2 regions of the Thioclava sp. F34-6 genome follow, and region 1 is predicted to be linked to the other one. Evidence: riboswitches for the same ligand, from Rfam matches in the RefSeq annotation. Region 1 holds a riboswitch; the other holds the start of a gene.
The links. Region 1 has a riboswitch for cobalamin ahead of B6V72_RS11490 (hypothetical protein). Riboswitches for the same ligand answer to the same signal wherever they lie in the genome.
Positions count from the first base shown of each region.

Region 1 (3,409 bases):
AAGCGCTGCGTGTTCCCCGAGGCCGAGGAGTAATAGATCAGCCTTGCCTGTCCCATGATCCGGGCCCGCGCTCAGCTGAGCTGTCCGATCATGTCGGGCCGGAAGCCCGCCCAGTGATCCTCGCCCGCGATCACCACGGGCGCCTGACGGTAGCCGAGGTCCTGCACCATCTCCATCGCGGCGGCATCCTCGGTGAGGTCGATCACGTTGTAGTCGATCCCCTTGGCATCCAGCGCACGGGTCGTGGCGGTGCATTGCACGCAGGCCGGTTTCGAATAGACGGTGATGGTCATGTGTCCTGTCCCTTTGTTGGCTGTCGGCAGCGCGGGACAAGGCTCGTGGGCAGGGTGCCGCAGCACATAGCCACGCGCCCGGGCCCTCCGCCGCGGTCGTCGTCTATGTGCTCTGGCAGGTCTCCTGGCTCGCGGCTCGAGCGCCTCTCGGTCCGTCTTCCCGGCGCATCGCACCAGTGACATTCGGACATCAGGCTCGCCGCTTACAGTTGCGGGGGCAGCGCCGGAATCTCACCGGCTTCCCTCTTCGCCTGCGGAGTGACTCGCAGGAACCAAAGCAACATCATATTGGGATGCATGGTGTAGTGGTGTCAATATATAGATTGCCCTGCCGCGCGAAACTCTCGCGTGACAGGAGCGTGTCTTGCCTCAGGCCCCGTCGCCGAGCGCCCGGATATGCGCCGGGAGGCGGTCGTTCTGGCCATACATGAAGTGGTTCTCCATGCGCTCCGAGAAGCGGCTGGCCTCGGTCTCGCGACCCACGGCCTCGGCCATTTCGCGGATATGCATCGGGCTCGCCCCGCAGCACACGCCGAGATAATTCACCCCGATCGCCTGCGCCTCACGCGCGAAGGCGCCGATCTCGTAGCGGTTGCAGGCCAACGGATCGAGCGCGGTCGGGAAGGTCCGGCCATGCGGCGAGGGGCAGGTGCAGCCGTTGTGATCGGAGAGGTTGAAGAAGGTGGGCTCCTCTTTCGTGGTCCGGTAGGGCACGGGCAGGGCGCCGACATGGCAGCTCACCGCCGCGCGCACCTTGCGCAGCCACGGCATCATCGTCTGCGGCCCGCGGAAGCAGTTCAGCCCGACGACATCGGCGCCCGCCTGTTCAAGTTTCTGGCAGGTCTCGACGATGCCGACCCCGTCCATCATCTCGTTGGCCGCCATCGGTGCCAGCGTCAGCACCACCGGCAGCCCCGACGCCTTCGCGGCCTCGAGCGCGCATAGCGCCTCGCCCGCGTAGTAAAAGGTCTCGCCGATGAGAATATCCGCGCCTTCCTCGACCGCCCAGCCGACCATCTCGTCGAACATCGCGCGCACCTCGGCCTGCCGCGCCGGATCGGCCGGGTCCCAGATATTCGTGTTCGAGATATTGCCCGCCATCAGGTTTCCGGTCTTGGCATTGGCGACCTCGCGGGCGATCTTCAGCGCCGCGCGGTTGAGCGGCTCCAGCAGGTCTTCCTTGCCGATCACGCGCATCTTCTCGCGGTGGCCGTTATAGGTGAAGGCCTCGACGATATCGCTTCCGGCGCGCTGGAAATCGACATGCAGATTGCGCAGCGCCTGCGGGTATTCGAGCGCCACCTCGGGCACGAATTCCCCGGCGGTCAGATAGCCGCGCCGTTCCAGTTCGAACAGAAAGCCCTCGGCGCAGATTACCGGGCGCGCGTCGAGCAGGCGGGTCAGTTTGTTGTCATTCATGGAGAGATCCTCTCAGTTCATCCATGACCATCGTTGGACAGAGCCGAGCCTCACAGGAGACGGAGTGCCGTTCCCTGCTGCAATGGTCCTCGGCCGGGCCGCTGAATGCGACCGCAAGACGAAGAACGGGTTAGAGGCCGCGCCGCGCGCGTGCGCCGCCGCGCCGCACCGGCGGGGGCATCTCGATCGGCAAGGCGAAAGGCTGCGGGGTCAGCGACTCCAGCAACAGCTCGCAGAACACCTCCGCCGCTGGTGAGATCAGGGAGTGCGGATAGGCCTGCATATGGGCGACGATCGCCGCCTTCGCATAGGGCATGTCGCCCGGCAGCGTGCCAAGCCATTCCATGTAGCCCAGCGTGCCCAGCTCACGCGCCCGCAGCGGCGAGATCGGTCCTATATCGAGTTGTAAGAGTGAAAGCGTTCGTTCCAAAAGCATCGCGCCCTCCGCGCAAAAGGGCGGGATTGGTCGCGGCACGGCGATATGCGAGGTCCGATCTGGTCCATCACTCGACTCTCCGTCCCAGGGCACCCCGCCCGGGTTTAAGGTGACCGAGATGCGCGGCGGCGCATCCGAGATGGCAGGTCTCCTGACTCGCGGGTCGTGGCTTCACCGGACCTTCCCAACCTTTGCAGGTCAGTGGCGTTTTCGGTGGCGCTCGCCGCTTACAGTTGCGGGGGCAGTCACGGAGTTGGGCCTCGCCCGCACCGTGTTCCCTTTTCAGCCGACCCTTTGGGGCCGGACACCATCCCGGATTTGATCGCAGGAAAATCTCTCGCTGTCCAGACCGGATTGGGCGGCGGAGGGTACGCGGGCAGAGCCCCGTCCGAAAGGCTCCGCGTTGACAGAGATCAAGGCCCCGATGCGCGCCTCGGATAGAGTGCCCGCAAGTGCAAACAGGAGAGGCGAGCCCATGACGACGAAGAAAGAAGTCATTCCTTTCGACAGCTTACGCCGCGAGGATGTCGCGCTTGTGGGCGGCAAGAACTCTTCGCTTGGCGAGATGGTGCAGGAGTTGGGCGCCAAGGGTATTCAGGTCCCGCCGGGCTTCGCCACCACCGCCGACGCCTATCGGATGTTTCTCGATGAAAACAAGCTGACAGAGGCCATCGCGGGCTATCTTGCGGATTACGATGCGGACAAGATCACCCTTCATGTCGCGGGGCAAAGCATTCGCGACACGATCGTGGCAGGCGATTGGCCTGCCTCGACCGAAGCCGCAATCCGGGAGGCGTATCGCGATCTGTCCAAGCGGGCAGGGGTGCCCGAGGTCTCCGTCGCCGTGCGCTCGAGCGCGACGGCCGAAGACCTTCCCGATGCCAGCTTCGCCGGTCAGCAGGAGACCTATCTCAACGTCTCGGGCGAGGAGGAGCTTCTGACCGCCTGCCGCAAGTGCTATGCCTCGCTCTTTACCGACCGCGCGATCACCTATCGCAAGCTCAGAGGGTTCAATCACCTCGATGTCGCGCTCTCCGTGGGCGTTCAGCAGATGGTGCGCTCGGATATCGGCGGGTCAGGGGTGATGTTCTCGATCGACACCGAAACCGGCTTCGACAAGGTCGTGCTGATCAGCGCGGCCTGGGGCTTGGGCGAAAACGTCGTGCAGGGCGCGGTGACGCCGGACGAGTTTCAGGTCTACAAGCCGTTCCTCGGTAAGACGGGGATCAAACCGATCATCGAGAGGAAGCTCGGCGCGAAA
Region 1 is NZ_NBOA01000005.1:52,452-55,860, reverse strand. Features, by position in the region: gene nrdI (class Ib ribonucleoside-diphosphate reductase assembly flavoprotein NrdI) at 1-56, opposite strand, end outside; gene nrdH (glutaredoxin-like protein NrdH) at 72-293, opposite strand; cobalamin riboswitch at 390-585, opposite strand; gene B6V72_RS11495 (homocysteine S-methyltransferase family protein) at 663-1,712, opposite strand; gene B6V72_RS11490 (hypothetical protein) at 1,843-2,148, opposite strand; cobalamin riboswitch at 2,272-2,475, opposite strand; gene ppsA (phosphoenolpyruvate synthase) at 2,624-3,409, shown strand, end outside.

Region 2 (3,409 bases), on a different contig from region 1:
CGTGTCGGGGTTCGACCACGTATCGGCCAGCACGAGATCGGGATGGAGAATAGAGATTTCCTCGGCGCGCCCGAAGTTTACGGACAGGTCTTCAGCCTGTTTCCAGCGCACCGACATCGACGGGTCGGTCGCGAAATGGCTGACCGAGACGATCTGCGACGGATCGGCCAGCGCCAGCGCCAGCTGATCGGTGCAGAGGTTCATGGAGACGACCCGCCGCGGCACATCTCCCGCAGGCTCTTCCGCCCATGCGGATGAGGTCGCCGCCAAGGCGGCGAAAAGGGCGGCGCAAACCGCCCCTTTCAGATCAGAACCGCGCACGCAGCCCCACATAGGCGGCGCGACCCGAGGTGCCGTAGCCGGGGAATTGCTGGTATTGCTCGTCGAAGAGGTTGTCCACGCGGAGATAGACCTCCTTGCCCGCGCCGAGGTCGTAGCTCAACTTGGCATTGGCGAGAGTATAATCCCCCATCGGAGTGCCATTGATCGGCGCGCGGTCGGCCACGAGCTTCGCCCCGAAGCTGCCGCTGAGCCGATCGGTCAGCTTCGCATCGAGCGACGCGGACAGGTTGTGGCGACCGTAGGTCTGGCTCCAGCTTGACCCATAGCCGAGGTTGTTCGGGTTTTGCGTATCAATATAAGTGTAGGAGAGCGTGTAATCGAGCCGCGACGAGAGCGCGCCCTTAGCCTCCAGCTCGAGCCCTTGACGTACGGTCTTGCCTGAAGTCTGCACGTAGTTCGAACCATTGTAGATAATTAGGTCGCGTGTTTCGACGCGGAAAAGGGTAGCGCGCAGGGAGGTGTCGTCCCAGTCCTTCTGCAGCCCCAGATCGTAGCTGATCGATTTCTCCGGATGGAGCGTTGACGTCCCGAAGGGCCCGTAGAGCTCGTAACCCGAGGGAGCACGATAGCCGGTGCCCACCGAGCTGCGCAGCAAGAGGTCGTTCGCAAGTTTCCAGGTCAGTCCGAGCCGTCCCGTGGTGAAGCCACCAAAGGCTGAATTGTCGTCATGGCGCAAAGAGGCAACGAGATCGGCACCGGGCGCGAGCGTCACGTCATATTCTCCGAAAATCCCCGTGGTCTTACGGGACGCACCTGCACTGACGGGGCCGTAAGAGCTGTAGCCCCCCTGCCGGAAGCTCTCATACCGGTAATCCAGACCTAGGCTGAGGTGCCCGATCTCGAGGTCTCGCGCCGCCGTCCAAGATGCGGTTCGGCGGGAGCCCGAATAAGTGTAGTCAGAATATTTATCACTGCTTCCACTCACGCCATAGGTGACCGGGTCATAATCGGCTCCGATCCAGTGGCTGTAGCTCCGCCGGTCTATCTCGAAATAGCTCGCATCGAGTTCGTGGCTCCAGCCGGCAGCGTCGAATTGCGCAAACAGTCGCAAGGCGCGTTGCTTCGAATCGCCAAAATCGTCGGGACTGACACCGTCGGCAAGTGGAACTGAGGGTTGCGCCGGGCTCTCATAAACATATTGCGGGTCAAGCTCGCCGTAGGAATTCTGCGCGAACCCCGCGAAACCGATCAATACGCCGTTCTCGAGCCTAGTCTGACCGCGCGCCGAAAGACGCTCCGCATGGTAGCCATCCGCCTCGCTGTTCCCATCGGCTTTGTCGGCCACCGAGTAACCACTGGTGCGAATCTTCGAGAGCTGCATCGACAACTCGTCCTCGCCTTGCTTCCACCCGAGATTGTATGCGGCGTTCACAGTGGCGCGCGATCCTACCTCAAGCGTGTAGCCTTGGCTGAAACCTTCCCGCGTCGGCCGCGGGGTATCGAGGTTGATGACGCCCCCGACAGCCTGCCCACCGTAGACCGCCGATTGCGAGCCTCGCATGATCTCGACCCGATCGTAATTCACCGCATTGAGCCGGCCGAAGTCGAAGGCGGTCTGCGGTCCCGACGGGTCCGAGACATCAATGCCGTCCACCTGTACCTTGACGTAGTTCTGCGACACGCCTCGGATCGAGAGACCGGTCTGGGCCCCGATCGGACCGCGCGAGAGTATGCTGACACCTGGCGTCATCGCGAAGATGTTCGCAAGCCGGGTCTCGCCGGAGCGCTCTAAATCTCGACGGGACAGCACGGTGACCGCCTGTGCGGTCTTATCAGCCGCGCGTGGCTCGAGCGCGCCGTGATAGATCACGATCTCATCGAGTTGGTAAGGTTGCGCATCTTGCGCGAGCGCGGGGCCTGCCAGCGCTGTGGTGAGCATCAGGCCCACGGTCAAACGGGTGCGGATCATATCCAATTCCCTCGTGCCGCGACTCTGCGGTCGCGTGAACTTCGTATTGCAAGTCTTTGGAAATTTGGAATTTCCGCCGACGGTGAAAAATGTCACCACTGACGGAAGACCGCCTCCGCTGCGCGCCCCGCACAGGCAGAAAGGATGAGCGCCTCGGCAGGTCTCCTGGCTCGCGGGTCCTGGTTCCGGCTGGCCTTCCCGGGTCTCCCCAGTGGCTCAGTCAGCCGTCACTCGCCGCTCACAGTTGCGGGGGCAGCCCCGGAATGAATGCACGCATCGCACCGGGTTCCCTTTTCATCCGCTTTCGCGGAACCGAAGTGCCCCTGCTGTGCCGCGCGCGCCGCACTGAGTCAAGAATATTTCAGCTTTCCACGGCGCGCCGGCAGCGTCGGTTGAACCGGATCGAGGATAGCAGCGCGAGACCGATCAGCCCGGCCCCGATCAGGCCGGTGATCACCTCGGGCACTTCCACCAGCGTCTGCGCGAACATGACGACGGAGAGGATCAGGATCGACCAGAAGGCGCCGTTCTCGAGATAGCGGAATTCGCTGAGCGTGTTGCGCTCCACCAGCATCAGGGTCATCGAGCGCACATACATCGCACCGATCCCCAGACCGATCGCGATCAGGAACAGGTTCTGGGTCAGCGCGAAGGCCCCGATCACCCCGTCGAAACTGAAGGACGCATCGAGCACTTCGAGATAGAGAAACGCGCCGAGGCCCGCCTTGGCCGTCTCGGCGGCGATATTCGTCCGGTCGAGCACGTGGCTGAGCACCTCGACGCCGAGAAAGGTCGCAAGGCCGCAGATGGAGGCGAAGAGGAACTCGTCCTCGCGCCCCTCCGGCAGAATCCAGGTGAAAAGCAGAACGACGACCAGCACGAAGCCGATCTCCAGACCTCGGATCGACGCGAGCGCCCGCAACCGGCGCTCCAGCGCGCGGATCCAGTCGACCTCCTTGCCCTCGTCGATGAAATAGGTGAGCGCGACCATCATCAGGAAGGCGCCACCGAAGCCCGCGATCGACAGATGCGCGTCCTCGATGATCTCGGCATATTCGGCCGGGTGTTTCGCAGCCAGAAGAACCGCGTCCCACGGTCCGATGCCGGCGGCGATCACGACGATCAGAAGCGGGAAGAGGATACGCATCCCGAACACCG
Region 2 is NZ_NBOA01000001.1:141,157-144,565, reverse strand. Features, by position in the region: gene B6V72_RS00645 (ABC transporter substrate-binding protein) at 1-204, opposite strand, end outside; gene B6V72_RS00640 (TonB-dependent receptor) at 308-2,251, opposite strand; cobalamin riboswitch at 2,389-2,583, opposite strand; gene B6V72_RS00635 (DUF475 domain-containing protein) at 2,613-3,409, opposite strand, start outside.
Region 2: linked by a shared signal. The riboswitch ahead of B6V72_RS00640 (TonB-dependent receptor) and the one ahead of B6V72_RS11490 (hypothetical protein) in region 1 are both predicted to bind cobalamin.